DNA from 3 places in the Dickeya aquatica genome. Region 2 is predicted to be linked to each of the others. Evidence: predicted binding sites of a transcription regulator. Region 2 holds the regulator's gene; each other region holds the start of a gene.

Region 1 (8,022 bases), 1.7 Mb from region 2:
ATCCCTTATGGCTGTGTCGTCACTTATGGTGATGTCGCACGCCTGGCGGGCTCTGTACGGGCATCTCGTCAGGTTGGCGGTATTATGAAAAACTTGCCACCCGGCAGCCTGTTACCCTGGCACAGAGTTATCAACCGTAAAGGAGAGATATCACTAACCGGTGCCGATCGTGAGCGACAAAAATCAGCGCTACTCGCCGAAGGCATTATTTTTACTGATGAGGGAAAAATCGATTTAGAGATATTTCGCTGGCGGTATGAATCGGCTCAATAACTTGCCGAGTAAACCCGATACCGCCAGTCTTAACATCACGCCACAGTGGCGTGCTTATTAGTAGGGTTGAAGCAACACACCAGACTCACCCGAACCATTAGACTGTGCAGGAGTCGGAGCCAGCATGCGCATTGGTTTTCCCGTAGCAGGGGCTCTTGATACCATCACCAGATTCACATCTGCGTTATTCACGCCGTTGTTGATAACCGGCAGCATATGTTCAGTGACCAGCGTAATACGATGGTTAATCACCACAACCGCACTGAGCAAAATCCGGGCATCAGGATTAATGTCCGCTGGATTATACGGGAGAATAAACTTAAACGGTGCCTGCACACCTTCTGTGCGTGAAACGCGCTGAGAGATGACTCTGGCTGGCGCATCTGAGGCGGACGCATCAGAGATGGTGACAGTCATTACCGCATCTGTGGGTAAAGTGATATTTTGACGGATATTCACACTCCCCGAGACTGCGGGCATGCCGTTTACCGGTTCACTGAGAGAAAGTGTGCGTGCAGGTGCCAAAGCTTGTGGTAAAAAACCGTACGTATTCAGGTTCGCACACCCGGAAAGGGCTATCGATACCGTGATACCGGCAAACATATGCCATAATCTCATAGGCTAAATCTCCTTAATTATATTATAGGGATAACCGCTGACCAGAAACCGTCATCCACTAAAGAAGTATGAACCAGTCAGTCTAATATTTATGGTGGAAAAATCCGATAGTGATTGATGTTATCTGCTCACTTTCCGGCATGAGTCAGTGCACTCACCTATTTATCATGATGCATTTACTCTTCGTTTTTACTGCATTCATGATTTATTTTTATGATAACCGCATGCTCAATTAAGGCAGAAATATGAGTCAGGCATTACAGAATCTTCTCGACTTGTTACATCTGGAAAAGCTGGAAGAGGGGTTATTTCGCGGTCAAAGCCAGGACCTGGGACTGCGACAGGTGTTTGGCGGGCAGGTTGTCGGCCAGGCATTATCTGCTGCAAAACAAACCGTTCCTGCTGAGCGTTTTGTGCACTCCTTCCACAGCTATTTTTTACTCCCAGGCGACAGCCAGAAACCGATTATTTACGATGTTGAAACGCTACGCGACGGCAACAGCTTTAGCGCCAGACGGGTTAGCGCTATCCAGAATGGCCGCTCTATTTTTTACATGACAGCGTCGTTTCAAACCCGGGAAAGCGGCTTTGAACATCAAAACACGATGCCGCAAGTTACCCCGCCTGAAGAATTACCGTCGGAGTTAGACATCGCTCGCAGCATAGCAGAACAGCTCCCTGCGGCCATGCGGCAAATTTTCACGCAAGAAAGGCCCATTGAAATTCGCCCGGTCGAATTTCATAACCCACTGCAAGGTAAAGTTGAACCTGCTGTAAGGCATGTCTGGTGCCGTGCTAATGGTGTAATGCCAGATGATGAGCGCACCCATCAGTATCTGCTGGGTTATACCTCCGACTGCCACTTCCTGCTGACCGCACTTCAGCCCCATGGCGTTGGTTTTCTTGAGCGCGGTATGCAGGTAGCTACACTCGATCACGCCATGTGGTTTCACCGCCCATTTCGGCTGGACGACTGGTTGCTGTACTCGGTTGAAAGCCCTTCAGCATCAGGGGCTCGAGGGTTTGTGCGCGGGCATTTTTATACCCGGGAGGGCGTACTGGTTGCCTCCAGCGTTCAGGAAGGGGTCATTCGCCGCCATAGCCAGTAACAACCGTGCAATTTAACACGTCATCAGCCATCGTCATCCACAGATAATGCCAATAATGACCCTGGGCAATTAACGAAAAAAACCACCTAAAAAGGTGGTTTTAGTCAGAAAATCCAGCATGCCATCCCCATTATCAGGATGCCAGATACATGGGCATTACTGGTTGTAAGCGTTTTCGCCGTGACTGTTGACATCCAGACCTTCGCGCTCCTGCTCTTCAGGAACACGCAGACCAACCGCGATATCTGCAATTTTGAAAGAGATGAACGCAGCCACACCGGACCATACCACAGCCACAATCACGCTAAACAACTGTACCCATACCTGATGCGCCATAGTCACACCCTGTGCGTAACCTGTACCGCCTAACGATGATGCGGTAAATACCCCGGTCAACAGGCAGCCAACGATACCGCACACACCGTGTACACCAAACACATCACAGGGGTCGTCAACGCGCAGCCATTTTTTCAGCACCGTCACGCCCCACAGGCCTGCAAAACCACCCGCGAAACCGATAATCATCGCACCACCAATACCCACCGTACCCGCAGCCGGGGTGATAGCAACCAGACCCGCGATACAGCCAGAACAAGCGCCCAGCAGAGAGGGTTTACCACGGCTAATCCACTCGCCGATGATCCAGGCTAAAATGGCCGCAGCGGTTGCCACAACGGTTGTCAGAAACGCAAGACCGGCAATATTGTTGGCCGCGGCTGCCGAACCGGCGTTAAAACCAAACCAGCCGACATACAGAATAGACGTACCAATAAACACCAGTGGCAGGTTATGCGGTTTAAATGCCTCTTTGCCAAACCCAACACGCTTGCCTAACAGCAGTGCACCAACCAAGCCTGCGACTGCCGCATTAATGTGCACAACCGTACCGCCAGCAAAATCCAGCGCACCATCAGCAGCCAGGTAACCACCACCCCAGACCATATGGGTCATCGGCAAATAAGACAGCGTGAACCACAGTGCAGAGAAAATCAGCACCGCTGAGAAACGGACACGCTCAGCCAAAGCCCCGATCACCAGACCTACCGTGATGCATGCAAAAGAAGCCTGATAAGCAACATGAATAAACTGATAGAACGTACCGCTAATGGCATTGATATCGATGCCATTGAGCATAAAGTTAGTCAAACCACCAAAGAATGGGCTGCCAGTGCTAAAGGCAACACTGTAGCCATAAATAACCCAAAGAATACAAACCAGCGCAAATGACACCATTATCTGAGTCAGCATCGACAACACGTTTTTACTGCGGATCAAACCACCATAAAACAGCGCCAGCCCCGGAATCGTCATGAACAGTACCAATGCGGTACAAATCATCATAAAGGCGTTATCGGCTTTATCCACGACGGGTGCGGGCGTATCGGCCAGCGCCCATGCCGGAAGCATGGCGGCAGCCCCTAAACCTAATGACAAGGAAAGTTTTTTCATTTTTTCATTCATCCCTATTTAATAAGGCTAAATCAGGTAGTTGTTATAATGCGGCTTCGTCAGTTTCACCGGTACGAATACGAATAACACGCTGCAATTCAGCAACAAAAATTTTGCCGTCACCAATTTTTCCGGTATAAGCCGCTTTACTGATGACATCAATCACTTCATCTAGCTGATCATCTGCAATAGCGATATCAATTTTGACTTTGGGCAAAAAGTTAACGCTGTACTCAGCGCCACGGTACAATTCCGCATGCCCTTTCTGACGTCCAAACCCTTTCACCTCTGTGACGGTGAGCCCCTGGATGCCCACAGAAGAGAGTGCCTCACGCACATCTTCCAGCTTGAACGGTTTGATTACTACAGTCACCAGTTTCATTCTCATCCCCCTAAGCATGTAAGTTCAGGCTTATGCCCGTCACCTCAAATATGTCCACGTATTACTTAAAGCAAATCATGTGCCACAAATGCCAGCACTAACCAAAAGCGATAAAACGCCCCTGATTAGGGAAAAATAAGAAAGTGGATAGTATGAAGTATGGACGAACAGCGTGAAAAACCGGTGCGCGAACGCACAAAAACAGTGCGACGCGCTTGATTTCGGTGCATCACAGTGCGTAGTCAATCACACTGTGCCAAATTATGGTGCGATATCCTGCCCCAGGATGATCGTCATGGTGCCAGTGCAGTCAGTGCCGGCTCACCCTCTTCCTGAGTTGAAGACAGTGCTCTGCTTGCCTGCTGCAATTGATACATCTGAGCATAACGCCCTGCTCTGGCAAGCAGTTGTTCATGGGTGCCGTGCTCCACGGTTTTGCCATGGTGCAATACCAGAATATTGTCTGCTTCCACAATGGTGGATAACCGATGTGCAATGACGACCAGCGTGGTATGGGAGCGGATTAACCTTAGCGCACGTTGAATAGCCTGTTCAGTCCCCGAATCAATATTGGCTGTCGCTTCATCGAGTATCAGAATTCTGGGCGGAGCAACCAATACGCGGGCGAGTGCCAATAGCTGCTTTTGGCCAACAGACAAGTTATTACCTTGCTCACCAATACGGCTCTCCATTCCCTCCGCCATTGATTGCACCAGAGGTGCTAGTTGTACTGCCTCCAATGCCTGCCAGACGCGCTCTTTACTGATCTCTCGCCCCAGCGTGACATTGGCATACATTGAGTCCGCCAAAACAACCGGGTCTTGCTGCACCATAGCCACATGCTGGCGCAGTACCTGATGAGAAAGCCCAGATAACGGTCTGGTATCCAGATGGATGTCTCCACTATCGGGCTGGTAATACCCCATCAACAGGCTGGCGAGCGTACTTTTCCCACTACCAGTATGGCCAACCAATGCAACAAACCCCCGGTCTGGCACATGCAGTTCGATATCATGCAATACCGGTTTCCCGGCCTGATAAGAAAACGTCACCCTATCGATATCAATACGACCACTGTGGAGCGGCTCGGTATCGTCGCCATACTGCTGGCGTGAGCCATCCATCAACTCGAAGATACGCTCACCCGCGACTACGGCCTGCTGTAGCATCGATTGTTGGGTGGTCAACTCAATAAGTGGTTCGTTTAATCGGCCAAGATAGTTAATGAAGGCGTACAACACACCAACCCCCACTGAACCTACGGTGCTAAAACCAAATTGCAGCAGCAAACCGCACATCACCATGGCAGAGAATAAACTCAATAATGGCCGTAACAGAAAACCATCCAGCCGCAATGTCTGTATACGTGCGTGATAGTGCGACCAACTGGCTTCGCTGAGTTTTTTACCGAAACGCTGTTGCTGGCGAAACTGCTGGATAACCCCCATACCGTTTATCGACTCGTTAAACCCATCATTGATATCTGCCAGAAAACTTCGCATCCGCCGGACAATCGGCGTGCTATAGCGCTGATACACCACCATCACAATGGCAACTGCTGGCAAAATCATCATTGCTATCAATGCCATACGCCAGTCAAGACTGAACATGGCCACCAGCATCGCAACGATCAATGCGGTACTACGCAACACGTTCCCCACGACCATGACATACAGATCACGCACCACTTCCGTATCATTTGTCACCCGGGAGATCAATTGCCCAACCGGTTGGGTATCGAACACCGCCAGCGGCTGGCGCAACGCGGCATCCATTACGTCAATACGCAATTGCTGTACCACGCCAACCGCTACGCGGTTAAACATCAATGCCTGCAAATAATGCAGCAAGGCCGCCAGCAGTTGCAGCAAAACGTACCCCACCGCGAGGCCCGTCGCCAACAGAAGAGGGAATTCGCCTTTGGCAATCAGATTATCAATGAAATAGCTGACCAAAACCGGCCCTGCCACTTCGGCTGCTGCCGCAATACAGAGCAACAAGACCCCCCCACCAACCGATGCCTTCCACGGCAGGCCATAAGCCAGCAACCGTTTCAACGTTGACCACAACGCTGGCGTCATTTTCATTTTTGCCTTACTCACGCTCAGGCCCCTCATTGGGCGCATCATCCAAAGCGGCTTCCAGTTGCTGATAGCGATACATATCCCGATACCATCCTGCCTGTTGTGATAACTCACCGTGGTTACCGCGTTGTGCTACCCGCCCATGCTGCAATACCAGAATGTCATTCGCCTCGACAAGCGCCGACAGGCGATGGGCACTGATTATCAACGTTCGCTTTTTCCCCCATTGCCGCAGGTTATTTAGAATCTGATGTTCAGTGCGCCCATCCACGGCGGAAAGGGCATCATCAAGCACCAGAATCTCTGCATCAAGCAATAACGCGCGGGCAATCGCAATACGCTGTTTCTGACCACCGGACAGCATTACACCGCGCTCTCCTACTTCCGTCAGGTAGCCTTTCGGCAAACGCAGAATATCGTCATGGACATTAGCCAGTCTGGCCGCGTGTTCTATCTCCTGCCGGGAGGCCTGTGGGCACCCCAGTGCAATATTGCCCGCCACGGTATCAGAGAACAGAAACGGTGTTTGCCCCACCACGGCAAAGCGGCCTCGCAGTTGGTCCAGACGAATATGCTGCAATGGTTGCTGGTGGTAGCTTATCTCTCCCTGTTCAACGTCAAACTGTCTTAGCAGCAAAGCCAGTAACGTGCTCTTGCCTGAGCCAGTCGGGCCACACAACCCCAGGGTTTGACCCGGTATCAGTGTGAAATGAACCTCATTAAGCACCGTCTGACTATGGCCGGGATAATGAAATACGGTGATATCGGCCGCCAGCATTCCAGGCCCTTCCGGTAAGGATTGGGTGCCATCTTCAACGACCCGTGGTTCGGCCAGTAACTGACTGATACGCCCATAAGCCGCACTGCCACGCTCAACAATGTTAAACATCCATGCCAATGCCAGCATCGGCCATATCATCAGGCCAAGGTACATGACAAAACTGGTCAGTGCGCCGAGAGTCAGTGAACCGTGGATAACCATCCAGCTTTCCCCAGCGACCGCCAGCAGGTTGGAAAATGCAACAGCAATATAGATAGTGGGGTCAAAACGGGCATCGACGCGCGCAACACGCATATTCTTCTGCCCGGCATCGGCGGCAACACGGGCAAAACTGTCTGATTGATAATCTTCCAGACCAAAGGATTTGATCATCCGAATGCTGGTCAGGCTCTCCTGAGCATGGTCATTAAGCGAAGAAAAAGCAGCCTGAGCATCCTTGAAACGCTGGTGTAGCTGGGTGCCATAATGCTTTATCACTATCGCCATCACTGGCATTGGCAATAACGCCAGTAATGTCAGTTGCCAGCTAAGTTGGGTACACATCACCACAAATACCGCACATCCCATCACCAGCGAGTCTACCAATGTCAGCACACCTTCTCCGGCAGCAAACACCACCCGATCCACATCATTGGTAGCGCGGGCAATTAAATCACCGGTTCGATGGCGAAGATAAAAAGCCGCATGTTGGTGACTCAATTGACGATAAAAGCGTTCTCTCAATTCAACCGCCAACTGATAGGCTGCACCAAATAGCCAAATACGCCAAAAATAGCGCAGCAGATAAATCAGCAATGCAATCAACAGGATGTTGCTTATTTTCCACAATAAAGTAGCGTTGCTCATCGTATGCTGTGTGACACCATCAACGATGACACCCACCAACGTTGGCGGCAGCAATTGCAGCACAGCAATCATCACCAATAACATCACCGCCCCGAGATAACGCTTCCATTCCCGGCGAAAATACCATCCCAGCAGAGCAAAAAGTCTCACGCGATTTTAGTCCAATAGTGACAAAGCGAATTGAGAGAAGATGAACCGAGCATTATACATAATGTGCATCACGAATAAATTTTATGCCTGCCTGCGCGGTTAACTTCGCATCGATAACCGCGCGATACGCGATGATAGCCGCCCGTCATCCGGCTCATCAGGATGACGTCAGCGGCAAGGCGGTTGTCTGTTTGATACACTCCATCGCAAAGCTGGATGTCACATCAACCAGACCGGGAATACCATTGACCAGGCGCTTATAAAAAGCATCGTAGCTTTTCATGTCTGCCACCTGTACCTGCATCAGGTAATCATATTCACCGGCCATAC
Region 2 (8,022 bases):
TGTATCCTGTTGATGCTGCGTATGGCACGTCTTGCCCAGCAACAAGGGGAAGACAGCCTCACGCGCGAACAAATGGCGGAACTGCCGCGGGAAAATCATCCGACGGTTGCACTGTTATGGTTGCTGCTCGGTTTGATTATTCTGCCTATGTCAGCACGTATTGTGATAGATAACGCAACCGTCATCGCGAATTACTTTAATATCAGCGAGCTGACTATCGGGCTAACCGTGCTGGCCGTCGGCACCAGCCTGCCAGAGCTGGCAACAGCGATTGTCGGTACGCTGAAAAAAGAAGACGATATCGCGCTGGGCAACCTGATTGGGTCGAATATTTTTAATATCGGGATTGTGCTGGGCGTGCCCGCACTGTTGTCTCCGGGTGCGGTGAACCCGCTGGCGTTTACGCGCGATTACTGGGTCATGCTGGGAGTGAGCGTGCTGCTGAGCGTTCTTTGTCTTCGCCAGAAACGGCGCATCGGTCAGGGCGCAGGCGCACTCCTCGTCTGTGCGTTTATTGCGTACCTTTCGGTGCTGTTCTTGTTCTCATAGCCAGAGCATCTGGCAACGCAGGATGTTTTACATGTCACACGTCAATCAACAACATAGTGTCAATCAACAACATCGTTTTGATTTTCAGGCCGCCGGCCGACAGGTGTTATCTATCGAGCGCGACAGCCTTGCTCAGTTGGATCAATACATTGATGACAACTTTTCCCGTGCCTGTGAGCAAATGTTCGCCTGCCGTGGCAAAGTAGTGGTGATGGGCATGGGCAAGTCAGGCCACATCGGTTGTAAAATGGCGGCCACCTTTGCCAGCACCGGCACACCGGCTTTTTTTGTGCATCCAGGCGAAGCCAGCCACGGCGATCTGGGTATGATAACCCGGCAAGACATCGTACTGGCCATTTCCAATTCGGGTGAGGCTCATGAGATTCTGGCATTAATTCCAGTGCTCAAGCGCTTACAGATATGTCTTATCTGTATGACCGGCAACCCGGAAAGCACTATGGCGAAAACCGCGGATATTCATCTGTGCATCAGTGTCCCGCAAGAGGCCTGTCCATTAGGGCTGGCCCCCACCTCCAGCACAACCGCCACGCTGGTGATGGGCGATGCCCTGGCCGTTGCGCTGTTGCAGGCGCGCGGCTTTACCGCTGAAGATTTCGCACTCTCGCACCCCGGTGGCGCACTTGGCCGCAAGCTGCTCCTGCGCGTCAACGATATTATGCACCGTGACGACGAGGTGCCTCGCGTCAGCAAAGACGCTTCGCTGCGCGACGCGCTGCTGGAAATCACCCGTAAAAATCTCGGCATGACGGTGATTTGCGGCCCGGACAGCGAAGGCCGTCATAACGACCATATTGAAGGTATTTTTACCGATGGGGACTTACGCCGGGTGTTTGATATGAATATCAATTTGAACAATGCCCGCATTGCTGATGTGATGACCCGCGGCGGCATTCGCGTAACGCCACAGATGCTGGCTGTCGATGCGCTCAACCTGATGCAATCGCGCCACATTACCTCATTGCTGGTGGCAGAAAATGATCGGCTGTTGGGAATTGTTCACATGCACGATATGCTGCGTGCTGGCGTGGTATGAATCGGCAAAAACAGGCTGCCACAGACTGAAAAATCAAGGATATGTGTAAATGAGTGAAATCCGTGCGCAAACCGAGACGTGCTACGGCCCTGTCGATACCGAGGTGATGCTCCGTGCCCGGGATATCCGCCTGCTAATTTGTGATGTTGACGGCGTTCTCTCCGATGGCCTGATTTATATGGGGAATCAGGGCGAAGAGCTGAAAGCATTCAACGTGCGTGACGGTTACGGCCTGCGTTGCCTGCTCACCTCGGATATCGAGGTCGCAATCATTACCGGCCGTTCATCACAGTTGTTAGTCGATCGCTGCCAGACTCTCGGGATTCAGCATCTTTATCAGGGGCAGTCGGATAAGCTTTTGGCCTTCCGCGAGCTGTTAGATACACTGTCCCTCACCGCCAATCAGGTTGCCTATATTGGTGATGACCTGATTGACTGGCCGGTGATGGCTGAAGTGGGGCTGAGTGTCGCCGTCGCCGACGCCCACCCGTTACTGCGCCCCCAGGCACACTATGTCACCCGGATTGCCGGTGGCCGCGGTGCGGTAAGAGAGATTTGCGATCTTATCCTGCTGGCGCAGGGTAAGCTGGCGTTCGCCAAAGGGCTGTCGATATGAGTAAAACAAAAGTCTGGCTGACACTGTTACTGGCCTTGATTGCGCTGGTGTTGCTCGGGTTAAGCCTGACCAATACACGCGAAGCGGGCAGCCAGGCCGTCGGGCAAAATAATGAACCGGCCTACACCATGCAGAAAAACATCACCGTGGTGTATGACCCAACGGGAAAGCTGAGTTACAAACTGATTGCCGACAAAGCGGATCACTACAGTGTCGAACAGGTGAGCTGGTTTACCCAACCGGTGGCCACCATGTTTAATGAACAGGCAGTAGCGACCTGGTCTGTCCGTGCCGATCGCGCCAAACTGACCAAAGATCGTATGCTTTATCTGTATGGTCATGTGGAAGTCAACAGCCTGACTAACGACTCGCAGCTAGAACGCATCAAAACGGACAACGCGCAGATAAATCTGATAACGCAGGATGTGGCCTCCGATGACGAAGTCACCCTGTACGGCATCAACTTTACCTCTAACGGGTTGAAAATGCGTGGGAACCTGCGCAGTAAAACCGCTGAGTTGATCGATAAGGTAAAATCCTATTATGAAATTCAACCTAAAAATTAATATGCTACGTAGCACGCTTCTCGCCAGCTCACTGTTTGCTGTCAGTATTCCGGCACTGGCATTAACCGGGGACACCGAACAACCGATTAACATTACCTCCGATCAGCAGGCGCTGGACATGCAGGGGAATGTGGTGACATTTACCGGCAACGTTATCGTGACGCAAGGCTCAATCAAAGCGCAGGCCGACAAAGTGGTTATCACGCGGCCCAATGGTCAGCAAGGCCATGAAATTATTGAAGGCTTCGGTAACCCGGCCACCTTCTATCAAATGCAGGACAACGGTAAACCGGTCAAAGGCCACTCACAGAAAATACGCTATGAGATGGACAAGCAACTGGTCATTCTGACCGGTGAGGCCTATCTGGAACAGCTGGACAGTAACGTCAAAGGCGATCGCATCACCTATCTGGTGCAACAGCAGCAGATGGAAGCCTTTAGTGATAAAGGCAAGCGTGTCACCACGGTACTGGTACCAAACCAGTTGCAGGACAAAGGCAACCAGAACGGTGCTAAACCCGCGGCGGGCAATACTGCCGCCAAGCCCACCAAACAACCGTCAGTAGCGCGCTAATTCATGGCAACATTAATCGCTGAAAACCTGGCCAAAGCGTATAAAGGCCGAAAAGTGGTGGAAAACGTCAGCCTGAATGTCAATTCGGGTGAGATCGTCGGTCTGCTGGGGCCAAATGGTGCAGGTAAAACCACCACGTTTTATATGGTTGTGGGTATCGTGCCGCGCGACGAAGGCCGGATCGTCATCGACGATGAAGACATTAGCCTGCTGCCGCTACACGAACGCGCCCGCCGTGGCATTGGCTACCTGCCGCAGGAGGCGTCCATTTTCCGCCGCCTTAGCGTTTACCATAACCTGATGTCGGTGCTGGAAATCAGAAAAGAGCTGACGCGCGAGCAGCAGCAAGATCGCGCCAACGAGCTGATGGAAGAGTTCCATATCAGCCATCTGCGTGACAGCCTTGGGCAATCGCTGTCCGGCGGTGAGCGACGCCGGGTGGAAATTGCCCGCGCGCTGGCCGCCAACCCCAAATTCATCCTGCTTGATGAACCCTTTGCCGGGGTTGACCCGATTTCGGTTATCGACATTAAAAAAATCATTGAGCATCTGCGTGACAGCGGGCTTGGGGTATTGATTACTGACCATAATGTCCGGGAAACGCTCGATGTTTGTGAACGCGCTTATATCGTCAGTCAGGGCCAGCTTATTGCCCACGGCGCGCCGATGGATATACTGGCAAATGAGCAGGTTAAACGCGTCTATCTGGGCGAAGACTTCCGACTCTGATAACGTCATGTGTTAGGTTGATGGTTCTATTAGATTGATCGTTCAAAAGGAAGTTAGCGCACGCTATGAAGCAAGGTTTGCAACTCAGGCTCAGCCAGCAACTGGCAATGACACCGCAGCTACAGCAGGCCATCAGGCTGCTGCAACTGTCCACGCTTGAACTCCAGCAGGAAATCCAACAGGCGCTGGAAAGCAATCCATTGCTGGAACAAGCTGACATCCATGACGAGGTGGAAACCCGCGAAAATACCGAAACCGAAGCCCTGGACACCCGTGAAGCGCTGGAACAGAAGGATATGCCAGAAGAGCTGCCGCTGGATGCGGCGTGGGATGAAATCTACACTGCTGGCACGCCGTCTGGCACCAGCACCGATTACCGCGATGATGAACTGCCGGTCTATCAGGGCGAAACCACCCAGACGCTACAAGACTACCTGATGTGGCAAGTGGAACTGACACCGTTTTCTGATACCGATGCGGCTATCGCCACCTCGATTGTCGATGCGGTGGATAACACCGGTTATCTGACGGTGTCGCTGGAAGATATCCGTGACAGCATCGGCGATGACGACGTGACGATGGAAGAAGTGGAAGCGGTACTCAAGCGTGTACAGCGTTTCGACCCGGTTGGCGTTGCCGCCCGAGATTTACGCGAATGTTTGCTGGTACAGCTGTCGCAATTTAACAGCGCCACACCACGCCTTGCCGAAGCTAAACTTATCGTCAGCGATTACCTCGATTTGCTGGCTAATCACGATTTCCGATCGCTCATCCGCTCCAGTCGGCTCAAAGAAGAGGTACTCAAAGAGGCGCTGGCACTGATTCAATCGCTTGACCCGCGCCCGGGGCAGTCTATCAATACCGGGGAGTCGGAATACGTGATTCCTGATGTGTTGGTGCGCAAAGCGCAGGGGCAATGGACGGTAGAGCTGAATACTGACAGCGTGCCACGGCTGCAAATCAATCAGCAGTACGCTGCGCTCGGTAATAGCGCCCGTAATGATAGCGACGGCCAGTTTATTCGCAGTCATTTGCAAGAAGCTCGCTGGCTCATCAAAAGCCTGGAGAGCCGTAACGATACCCTGCTTAAAGTCACCCGTTGCATTGTGGAACAGCAACAGGCGTTCTTCGAGCAGGGTGAAGAGTTCATGCGCCCTATGGTACTGGCGGATATCGCTCAGGCCGTTGACATGCATGAATCGACGATTTCCCGCGTGACGACCCAGAAATTTTTGCACAGCCCACGCGGTATTTTTGAGCTGAAGTATTTCTTTTCCAGTCATGTGAATACCGACAGTGGCGGTGAAGCCTCATCCACCGCCATTCGGGCACTGGTTAAGAAGCTGATTGCAGCGGAAAACCCCGTAAAACCGCTGAGCGACAGTAAGCTGACATCAATGCTTTCTGAACAAGGGATCATTGTTGCCCGCCGTACTGTTGCCAAGTATCGAGAGTCTTTATCTATCCCGCCGTCAAACCAACGTAAACAACTGGTTTGACCCCTACATGAGAAGGAAGACGATATGCAGCTTAACATTACCGGACACCACGTTGAGATAACCGATGCTCTGCGCGAGTTTGTCACCGCAAAGTTTGCCAAACTTGAGCAATACTTTGATCGTATCAATCAGGTGCATGTGGTACTAAAAGTGGAAAAGATCCTGCACATTGCGGATGCCACTTTACATGTCAATGGTGGAGAGCTGCATGCAACGTCGGAAGCGGATGATATGTATGCCGCTATCGATCTGTTGATCGATAAGCTGGCAAGACAGTTAAACAAACATAAGGATAAACTGAAACAGCACTAATGTTGCCTGTTTCAGGTGCAGGGAGCGCAGCCGGCCCGCCGCAATTGCGGGCCGGATACCCGAAGGCAACCGTGTCGTTAAGTGAACGTATCATGAACAACGAGTCCGTTATGCAACTCAGCGCCGTGCTCCGTAAAGAGTGCACACGTAGCGCCGTACACTGCCAAAGCAAAAAGCGCGCGCTGGAAATCATCAGCGAACTGGCTGCCAGACAGCTCAACCTGCCACCACAAATGGTGTTTGAAGCCATCCTGACCCGCGAGCGCATGGGCAGTACCGGTATCGGCAGCGGTATCGCGATACCTCATGGCAAACTGGAAGATGAGAATACCCTGGGAGCGGTCGGCGTTTTTATTCAGTTAGAGCAGCCTATCGCGTTTGACGCCATTGATAATCAGCCGGTTGATTTGCTTTTTGCCTTGCTGGTTCCTGCTGAACAATGTAAAACCCATTTGCATACCTTATCGCTGGTCGCCAAACGGCTGGCGGATAAAACCGTGTGTCGCCGTCTGCGCGCAGCGCAAAGCGACGAAGAGCTATATCAAATCATGACGGAGTCAGACTCGCAGGCGTCGTCCTGACAGTCGCTGGCAGCCATTGCGGTTGCCATTCATGACATGCACGAAAGACGCATGACACAGGTGTGCCTGAATGCACAGCCTGAAGGATGCCGGGATAACCGGGAAATAACGAAGTTAGCTAACGGCGGTGGTGATGCACTCTCACACCGCCTGGGGGAGTCGTCAGATGGTGCTGATGATTGTCAGTGGTCGTTCAGGTTCAGGAAAATCCGTCGCCCTGCGTGCACTGGAAGACATGGGGTTCTATTGTGTCGATAACCTGCCGGTGGTGCTGTTGCCAGAGCTGGCACATTCGCTGGCAGAGAGAAACATTTCTGCCGCCGTCAGTATTGATGTGCGCAACATGCCGGAAAGCCCGGATGTGCTGGAGCACGCGCTGACGCGCTTGCCGCAAAGTTTTTCGCCCCAATTGCTGTTCCTTGACGCCGATCGCAATACGTTAATCCGTCGCTACAGCGACACGCGTCGTCTGCACCCGCTTTCCAGCAAGAACCTGTCGCTGGAAAGCGCGATTGACGAAGAGAGCGATTTGCTCGAGCCGCTGCGCTCACGCGCCGACCTGATTATCGACACCTCAGAAATGTCGGTGCATGAGCTGGCCGAAATGCTGCGCACCCGGTTACTGGGCAAGCGCGAGCGCGAATTGACGATGGTGTTTGAATCATTCGGCTACAAACACGGCATCCCGATTGATGCCGACTACGTGTTTGACGTGCGCTTTTTGCCTAACCCGCACTGGGACCCGAAACTGCGCCCGATGACCGGGCTGGATAAACCGGTGGCGGCGTTTCTTGACCGGCACACCGAAGTCCACAATTTCATCTACCAGACGCGCAGCTATCTGGAGCTGTGGCTGCCGATGCTCGAAACCAACAACCGCAGCTATCTGACCGTTGCTATCGGTTGTACCGGTGGCAAACATCGCTCGGTGTACATTGCCGAACAGCTGGCAGACTACTTCCGCTCCCGTGGCAAAAACGTGCAGTCGCGCCACCGCACACTGGAAAAACGTAAATCATGACCGTCAGGCAAACCGTCGAAGTGAAAAATCGGCTGGGGATGCACGCCCGCCCGGCGATGAAACTGTTTGAGCTGGTACAAAGCTTTGATGCTGAAGTGTTGCTGCGCAACGACAGCGGCACGGAGGCGGATGCCAGCAGCGTTATTGCCATGCTGATGCTGGACTCAGCCAAAGGCAGGCATATCGAAATTGAAGTCACCGGCCCGGATGAAGAGCAGGCACTGGCAGCTATCATCACGCTGTTTGAGGCCGGTTTCGACGAAGATTAACCTCCCCTTTTCGCCCAAGGCCAGCAGCCCCTGCTCCATATATTGGGTATCATCACCTTTTTCTGTGGCAACGCTGCGTTATCCGTTTATTATTCTCTTTTTACCCTTCGGCGCGTTACACGCGCAGGCGGGTTATTTGCCTGTCATCATCCTCTGGAGAGAAATATGGATAAACCACCCCTGACTATCGGTGCGCTGGACGCAGAGCGTCTTGATACTTTGCTGGCACACCCTCAATTTGCTGATACAGAA
Region 3 (8,022 bases), 1.4 Mb from region 2:
GACGCACGATGGCTCCGGCGTGGCCGACGGTTTCGCTAAAGCTGGTCAGCAGTTCGACATCGTGGCCGAGTGTGCGCAATGCCTCGATGGTCGCCGGGGTGAAGCGGTCTTCCAGCTTCAGGGTATCGGAGGTTTGCCCCCAGGTACGGCCCAGCAACCAGCGGGGCGCGGTGACAGCCTGCTGTAGCGGCACCCCCTGCATGACATGGCGAATGAACAGCGCCGCCTGTGTCTGTGGCTGGCCGTCGCCGCCCATCGAGCCATATACCAGGGTGCGCCCATCATTGAGGCGCGCCGCTGCCGGATTCAGGGTGTGAAACGGCTGTTTGCCCGGCTCCAGCGCCAGCAGGTGATAAGGGTCAAGGCTGAATGACGCGCCCCGGTTTTGCCACAAGACACCGGTGCCCGGTAGCACCACGCCGCTGCCAAACTCATGGTAGATACTCTGAATAAACGACACCGACAGCCCGTAGCGGTCACACACGCCCATCCAGACCGTATCGCCCGGCCCTTTCCCCTGTCCCCAGGGGGCGGCGGCGCGGGTGTTCACATTTTTAGCCAGCGTATTCAGGCTGGCGTCAGACAATAGCGCCTGAATGTCTTGTGTCACCTGCGTCGGGTCGGTGATGTATTTATCGCGCAGTTCAAAGGCCAGCTTGGTGGCTTCCACGATGCGGTGGATGGTCTGGCTGTCGCTGAGATCAGCCATGCAAAGCCGGTCGGTGATACCCAATATCGCCAGAGAAACCAGCCCTTGCGTGGGCGGAGCCAGATTAAACACCTCGCCCTTGCTGTGCTGTAGCACCAGCGGCGCAACGCGGCGGGCACGATAATGAGCCAGATCGTCACCCGTTACCGGCATGCCAAGCGCGGCCATTTGTGTGGCCATACGCTCGGCCAGCGCGCCCCGGTAAAAGCTCTCCAGGCCATCTTGCGCCAACTGTTGCAGGGTCTGGGCAAGGTCGCGCTGGATAAAACGGCTGCCGGTACGTGCAAACTGACCCTGTGGCATAAACAGGCGGCAGAATTCTGCGTTATCACTCAATTCATGATGGCGGTTTATCAGCGCATCTTCCTGCGATTGGGTGACGGGAATGCCGTCCCGCGCGTAGCCGATGGCGTCTTCCAGCAAGGTGGTCAGTGCCAGTGGCGCGTTAAGCGATAACTCGGCAGCATAGTCGAGCGCCGCCTGCCAGCCGCCGACAGTGCCTGCCACCGTGAGCGCTGCGTCAGGGCCGCGATGGGGAATACGGGCGTGACCGGCATAGCGCGCACGGTTTGCCAGTGATCCGGCCGCCCCGCTGGCATCAATAGCAATTGGCTTGCCGTCAGGGGGCACTATCAGCCAGAAGCCGTCTCCGCCCAGACCATTCATGTGCGGGTATACCACGGCGATGGTTGCCGCTGCCGCGACCATCGCTTCGATGGCGTTGCCACCGGCGCGCAGAATGCGTTGGGCGCAGGCGCTGGCAAGATGGTGTGGCGTCACCGCCATGCCTGATGGGGCGATATGACTTTGCAGCATAGCTCTACTCGTGTCAGAGAAAACATGGTCGTGTTAAGCAAAAGCCGTTCCAGTTTTTGTGGCGCATGTTTTCTTTTGTCTGGATTGCCCCTCATGGCCCGGGCGGGCTTGCCGCCCGGTGGCGGTTGTGTGGTATGGTCGCAGTCTGGCTCAGGCGATGAAACGATCGTTACAAAAACAGGGCCAGCAAACAGGCATGATAAAGAAACCGGGGAGCAGCAAGGCAATGAAGCAGATTGATGAGCGGCTACGCAGCCAGTACAGCGAACTGTCGCCACAAGAGCAACGGGTGGCTGACTTTATTTTTGACCATCTCGACGATCTCATTAGTTATAACAGCGCCGAGCTGGCGCGGCTCAGCGGCGTATCAAAGGCGACCGTCAGCCGGTTATTCCGTCGCCTTGGCTACCCGAGTTACCGGGAAATGCGCGATGAGCTGCGCACCCTGCGTCAAAGCGGGATGCCGCTCACCGATAACCGGGACGCGGTGCAGGGCAACACCCTGCTGGCACGCCATTACAAGCAGGAGATGGCGAATTTAACCCAGTGGGTCAACCAGATTGACCCGCAGCAATTTGGCGCGGTGATAGCGGGGTTACAACAGGCGCAGCGGGTCTGCATTGTTGGGCTGCGCAACAGTTATCCGGTGGCCTTGCACCTGCGTCAGCAACTGTTGCAAATTCGCCCGCAGGTGCTGATGCTGGCACAGCCCGGCCAGACGCTGGCGGAAGAACTGGCGGATCTCAGTGCGCGGGATGTGGTGGTGGTGGTGGCCTTCCGTCGCCGTCCACGCCTGATTGTGCCGTTGCTACAGCAACTGCATGTGCGCCAGATCCCGGTGTTGTTGCTGTGCGAGCCGCAGGCGCACACGTTACCGCCACTGGTGTCCTGGTCGCTGAGCGCACCGCTGGATAGCGTATCAGCGTTTGACAGCTATGCCAGCGCCATGAGTCTTATCAACCTTATCAGCAATGCGCTGCTGCATCAGATGCTGGCAGATGGTCGCCAGCGTATTCACGATATTGCCGATCTCTACCAGCAACTTGATGAGCTGGAGCAACGCTGATGGTGCACCACCCGGTGCATTTGATTCATTTTGGTGCAGTCCTTTTCTCATTTTCTGCCCCGATCGTGTGCATTTTCCCGGTCATTCTCTGTACTGACCGGCAATGTTTTCGGTCTTCATCCCCCCTATGATGCGGTTTTTATCCTGACAATAGCCTCAGCAATATGGGTTTTCCGGTGTGTGGCTATCTGGCACGTATCTTGCTTTTGTTTTCTGCAACGAAGGTTTCAATATTTTTATTGAAGAATCTTTGGTTTCAATCTAACTTAACCGGGGGCACAGCAATGAAGATCGGAAAACGTTTTTTGGCGGTGGCAGGTGCGGCGCTGTTGATGGTTCAGGCCGGTCAGGCAATGGCAGACCAGTTGCAAGACATCCAGCAGCGCGGTGTGCTGCGCGTGGCCGTGCCGCAAGATTTCCCGCCGTTTGGCTCAGTCGGTACGGACTTGCAGCCACAGGGTTATGACATCGACATGGCGCGCTACCTCGCCAGTGAGATGAAACTAAAGTTGCAGCTGGTGCCGGTGACCAGCGCCAACCGCGTGCCCTATTTGCAAACCGACAAGGTGGATTTGGTGATTTCCAGTCTGGGCAAAAACGCCGAGCGGGAAAAAGTGATTGATTTCAGCCGGGCTTACGCGCCGTTCTTCCTCGGGGTTTTTGGCGCGAAAGAGACGGCGGTGGACAAGCCGGAAGCCTTGCAGGGGCAAACAGTTGGGGTAACACGGGGCGCGGTGGAAGACATGGTACTGAGCGAGATTGCGCCGAAAACCGCTGATATCAAGCGTTATGAAGATAACAACACCACGCTGTCGGCGTATCTGTCCGGCCAGGTGCAGTATATCGCCACCGGCAATCTGGTGGTGGCGGCGATTACCGAGAAAAACCCGGCCAAAGCGCCGGTCGCCAAATTCATGCTGAAAGATTCACCTTGTTACATCGGCCTGAAGAAAGATGAACCGGCGCTGAAAGCAAAAGTGAATGAACTGATTGAAAAAGCCGTCAAGGACAACACCCTCAATGGGTTGTCGGAAAAATGGCTGAAAGCACCGCTGCCGGCCAATCTGGGCGCGTAAGGATAAGCCGATGACATACCAGCTTCATTTTGCGGCGCTGTGGCCCTACTGGCCGGCGTTACTGTCCGGGTTATGGGTGACGGTGCAGTTAGCCACGATGGCAACGCTCGGCGGCATCGCGATTGGCATTTGCGGTGCGGCATTACGCAGCGGGAAACCGACGTTTATCAGCCGCCTGTGGGGCCTGTATGTCGAGCTTATTCGCAACACGCCATTTGTGGTGCAACTGTTCTTTATCGTGTTTGGGCTGCCGGGGCTGGGGTTAAAGCTCACCGCCGGGCAGGCCGCCCTGCTGGCGATGCTGGTGAATCTTGGCGCGTACAGCACGGAGATTATCCGTGCCGGTATCCAGGTGACGCCCAAAGGCCAGTGGGAAGCGGCACGGGTGCTGGGGTTATCCCGCACCCAGACCTTTGTTCGGGTGATTCTGCCCCCGCGTTTGCAACGGATTTACCCGGCGCTGGTCAGCCAGTGCATCATCGTGATGCTGGGTTCCTCGGTGGTGTCACAAGTCTCCTACGAGGAACTGACCTTCGCCGCCAACTTAATTCAGTCTCGAACCTTCCTGAGTTTCGAGGCGTATCTGGTGACGACGCTGTGCTATTTGCTGTTGTCGATAGCCATGCGCCAGTTATTGCTGCTGGCCGGGCGGCGTTTTTTAGGGACGGCACGCTGATGACGACCTTTACTGACTGGGATATTGTGCGCAACCTGCTGCTGGCCGGGCGCTGGACGCTGTTGCTGTCGCTGGTGGCGTTCTTTGGCGGCGCGCTTGTCACGCTGCCGCTGCTGTTGCTGCGGTTAACGAAACGCCGCTGGCCGCTGCGCCTGACGCGTGTGTACGCCGATGTGTTTCAGGGCACGCCGCTGCTGATGCAACTGTTTCTGGCATTTTTCGGGCTGGGGCTGTTCGGTATCGACGTCAGCCCGTGGACGGCGGCTGCGCTGGCGCTGACGCTGTTTACCAGCGCCTTTTTGGTGGATATCTGGCACGGCAGCGTGCAGGCCCTGCCGAAAGGGCAGTGGGAGGCCTGCCGCTGTCTGGGGCTGAGCTTTACCCAAACGCTGACCCGGGTGATTGCCCCGCAGGCGATGCGTATTGCCATTGCGCCGACGGTGGGGTTTTCGGTGCAGGTGATCAAGGGCACCGCGCTGGCGTCCATCATCGGTTTTGTCGAGCTGACCAAGGCCGGCACCATGCTCAACAACGTCACTTATCAGCCGTTTAAGGTGTTCGGGCTGGTGGCGCTGGGCTATTTCCTGCTGTGTTACCCGCTGTCGTACTACAGCCGTTATCTGGAGAAGAAATTCAATGCCGCTCATCACCATTAATCAGGTTCACAAATATTACGGCCAGAACCACGTTCTGAAAGGGGTGGATCTGGATATTGATGCGGGCGAGGTTATCTCCATCATCGGTCGCAGCGGTTCCGGCAAAAGCACCTTGTTGCGTTGCATCAACGGGCTGGAAGGCTATCAGGACGGCAGCATCAAACTCGGTGGCATGACCGTTACCGAACGCGACTCGCAGGCACGGGAAATCAGTCGTTCCGTCGGCATGATCTTCCAGAATTTCAATCTGTTCCCGCACATGACTGCGCTGGAAAACGTGATGCTGGCCCCCAGGCTGGTGCTGGGGAAAAGCGCCGCCGAATGCCGCGAACTGGGCGTGAAGATGCTGGAGAAGGTCGGGCTGGGCGAGCGTATCGATTACTACCCGTCGAATCTGTCCGGCGGCCAACAGCAGCGGGTGGCGATCGCCCGCGCGCTGGCGATGAACCCGAAAGTGCTGCTGTGTGACGAAATCACCTCGGCGCTGGACCCGGAACTGGTGGGCGAAGTGCTCAAAGTGCTCGAGCAACTGGCCGCCGAAGGCATGACGCTGATTCTGGTCACCCACGAGATGAATTTTGCCCGCGAAGTGGGCGACCGGGTGGTGTTTATGCATCAGGGCACCGTGTGGGAGCAAGGGCGCGGCGATACGCTGTTCGCCGACCCGCAAACCGCAGAACTAAAACAATTTATCGCCTCGGTACGGCTGTAAGCGGCGTACCGCACCACGAAATAGGCTGTGAGATATTAACGACATCAGGAGTTCATGACATGCATAACGAGCTGTTTGCGCAGATCAATCCTCCCCACCGTTTATTGATGGGGCCGGGCCCGATCAATGCCGATCCGCGCGTACTGCGTGCGATGGCAAGCCAACTGGTCGGTCAATACGACCCGGCGATGACCGGGTACATGAACCAGGTGATGGCGTTGTATCGCCAGCTGTTCCGCACCGATAACCGCTGGACGATGCTGGTAGACGGCACTTCGCGCGCCGGTATTGAAGCGATTCTGGTTTCGGCGATCCGCCCCGGCGACCGGGTACTGGTGCCGGTGTTCGGCCGTTTCGGCCACCTGTTGTGCGAGATAGCCCGCCGCTGCCGCGCCGAGGTTCACACCATCGAGGTGCCGTGGGGCAAGGTGTTCACGCCCGATCAAATAGAAGACGCCATCAAGCGGGTAAAACCCCGCCTGCTGCTCACCGTGCAGGGCGATACCTCCACAACGATGCTGCAACCGCTGGCGGAGCTTGGGGAGATCTGCCGCCGCCATGACGTGCTGTTTTATACCGATACCACCGCATCATTTGGCGGCAACCCGCTGGAAACCGATGCCTGGGGGCTGGATGCGGTTTCTGCCGGGTTGCAGAAATGCCTGGGCGGGCCGTCCGGCAGTTCGCCGGTGACGCTCAGTTCACGTATGGAGGCGGTGATCCGCCAGCGTAAATGCGTGGAGCAGGGCATTCGCACCACCGCGCATCAGGACGGTGACGACGAGATGATTTACTCCAATTACTTCGATCTGGGCATGATCATGGATTACTGGGGGCCGGAGCGGTTAAACCACCACACCGAAGCCACCAGCATGCTGTTCGCCGCGCGCGAGTGCGCCCGCATCATTCTGGAAGAGGGGCTGGATGACTGTATCGCCCGCCACCAGTTGCACGGCAACGCGCTGCTGGCCGGTATTGAAGGCATGGGGTTGCAGCCCTACGGCGACATCGCCAACAAAATGAGTAATGTGCTGGGCGTGGTGATCCCGCCGGGTATTCACGGCGAGCAGGTACGCAAGCTGTTGCTGGAGGATTTCGCCATCGAAATCGGCACCTCGTTCGGGCCGTTGCAGGGCAAAATCTGGCGTATCGGCACCATGGGCTACAACGCGCGCAAAGACTGCGTGATGCAAACCCTGACCGCGCTGGAAGCGGTGCTAAACCGTCTTGGTTTCCATTCTGTGCAAGGGGCAGCGTTGCAGGCGGCCTGGCATGTGTACGATACCGCGCAGGCACCGGCATGAGCGAGGTGCTGATGGAAGACATGATGACGAGTTTCGACGCCCCGGCGGCGGCGAGCCGTGTCATGGCGCGCTGTGATGCGCTGGCTCGCATCAGTGAAACGCCGGAGCAGCTCACCCGCGTTTACCTTTCAGCGCAGCACCTGCACGCCAACCAGCAGGTTGGCGAATGGATGCATGAAGCCGGTATGCAGGTGTGGCAGGATGCCGTCGGTAATATCTGTGGTCGCTATGAAGGCAGCACACCGGGCGCAGCGTCACTGTTGCTCGGCTCACATCTGGATACGGTGCGTAACGCAGGCCGTTACGACGGTATGCTGGGGGTGCTGGCGGCGATTGAAACCGTGGCGTTTTTGCATCAGCACGGCATTCGTTTGCCGGTGGCGCTGGAGGTGGTCGGTTTTGGTGATGAAGAGGGCACCCGTTTTGATATCACCCTGCTTGGCAGCCGTGGGCTGACCGGCACCTGGCCCGAGAGCTGGCTATCGCGCCCGGATACCGGGGGCATCACTGTGGCGCAGGCGCTGGAGCAAGCCGGTTTTGCGCCCGCGGCGATAGGTGCGGCGGCGCGGCCGCTGGCACAGATTCTGGCCTATCTGGAATTGCATATCGAACAAGGCCCGTGTCTGGAGCAGGCCGGGCTGGCGCTCGGTGTGGTGACGGCCATTAACGGTGCGCGGCGGCTGAACTGCACCTTTACCGGCCATGCCGGCCATGCCGGGACGGTGCCGATGTCGCAGCGGCAAGATGCTCTGGCGGCGGCGGCTGCCTGGATGGCTCAGGCCGAGCAACTGACGCGCGACAGCGACCCTTATCTGGTCGCAACCTTCGGCACCTTGCAGTGCCTGCCCGGTGCGGCCAATGTTATCCCCGGTGAAGTACGCCTGACGCTGGATATTCGCGGGCCGGACGATAAACCGCTGGATGCGCTGCTGCAACGGCTGCTGACGCTGGCGCAGGATATTGCCGTGCTGCGCGGCTGCACGTTCAGCGCCGACGAGTATTACCGT

What was found. Region 2 encodes sigma-54, which starts transcription at its own class of promoters, with help from an activator protein. Its sites were predicted from a motif close to GTTGGCACANNTTTCGCTNT; they were not measured.
Region 1: a site for sigma-54 is predicted at 3,899-3,918, ahead of glnK (P-II family nitrogen regulator). Genes of this name have one in related genera too.
Region 3: a site for sigma-54 is predicted at 1,560-1,579, ahead of DAQ1742_RS15825 (gamma-glutamyltransferase family protein). Genes of this name have one in related genera too.

The regions. Positions count from the first base shown of each region.
Region 1 covers NZ_LT615367.1:3,154,619-3,162,640, forward strand. The annotation lists gene DAQ1742_RS14255 (MGMT family protein) at 1-273, shown strand, start outside; gene DAQ1742_RS14260 (YbaY family lipoprotein) at 331-891, opposite strand; gene tesB (acyl-CoA thioesterase II) at 1,137-2,000, shown strand; gene amtB (ammonium transporter AmtB) at 2,157-3,449, opposite strand; gene glnK (P-II family nitrogen regulator) at 3,493-3,831, opposite strand; gene DAQ1742_RS14280 (SmdB family multidrug efflux ABC transporter permease/ATP-binding protein) at 4,125-5,918, opposite strand; gene DAQ1742_RS14285 (SmdA family multidrug ABC transporter permease/ATP-binding protein) at 5,926-7,692, opposite strand; gene DAQ1742_RS14290 (Lrp/AsnC family transcriptional regulator) at 7,850-8,022, opposite strand, start outside.
Region 2 covers NZ_LT615367.1:386,231-394,252, reverse strand. The annotation lists gene DAQ1742_RS01795 (calcium/sodium antiporter) at 1-549, shown strand, start outside; gene kdsD (arabinose-5-phosphate isomerase KdsD) at 581-1,603, shown strand; gene kdsC (3-deoxy-manno-octulosonate-8-phosphatase KdsC) at 1,653-2,219, shown strand; gene lptC (LPS export ABC transporter periplasmic protein LptC) at 2,216-2,785, shown strand; gene lptA (lipopolysaccharide ABC transporter substrate-binding protein LptA) at 2,763-3,359, shown strand; gene lptB (LPS export ABC transporter ATP-binding protein) at 3,363-4,088, shown strand; gene rpoN (RNA polymerase factor sigma-54) at 4,154-5,587, shown strand; gene hpf (ribosome hibernation promoting factor) at 5,612-5,899, shown strand; gene ptsN (PTS IIA-like nitrogen regulatory protein PtsN) at 5,992-6,480, shown strand; gene rapZ (RNase adapter RapZ) at 6,647-7,501, shown strand; gene npr (PTS phosphocarrier protein NPr) at 7,498-7,770, shown strand; gene rnk (nucleoside diphosphate kinase regulator) at 7,936-8,022, shown strand, end outside.
Region 3 covers NZ_LT615367.1:3,483,295-3,491,316, reverse strand. The annotation lists gene DAQ1742_RS15825 (gamma-glutamyltransferase family protein) at 1-1,525, opposite strand, end outside; gene DAQ1742_RS15820 (MurR/RpiR family transcriptional regulator) at 1,752-2,591, shown strand; gene DAQ1742_RS15815 (transporter substrate-binding domain-containing protein) at 2,876-3,667, shown strand; gene DAQ1742_RS15810 (amino acid ABC transporter permease) at 3,678-4,343, shown strand; gene DAQ1742_RS15805 (amino acid ABC transporter permease) at 4,343-4,999, shown strand; gene DAQ1742_RS15800 (amino acid ABC transporter ATP-binding protein) at 4,980-5,711, shown strand; gene DAQ1742_RS15795 (pyridoxal-phosphate-dependent aminotransferase family protein) at 5,771-7,015, shown strand; gene hpxK (allantoate amidohydrolase) at 7,012-8,022, shown strand, end outside.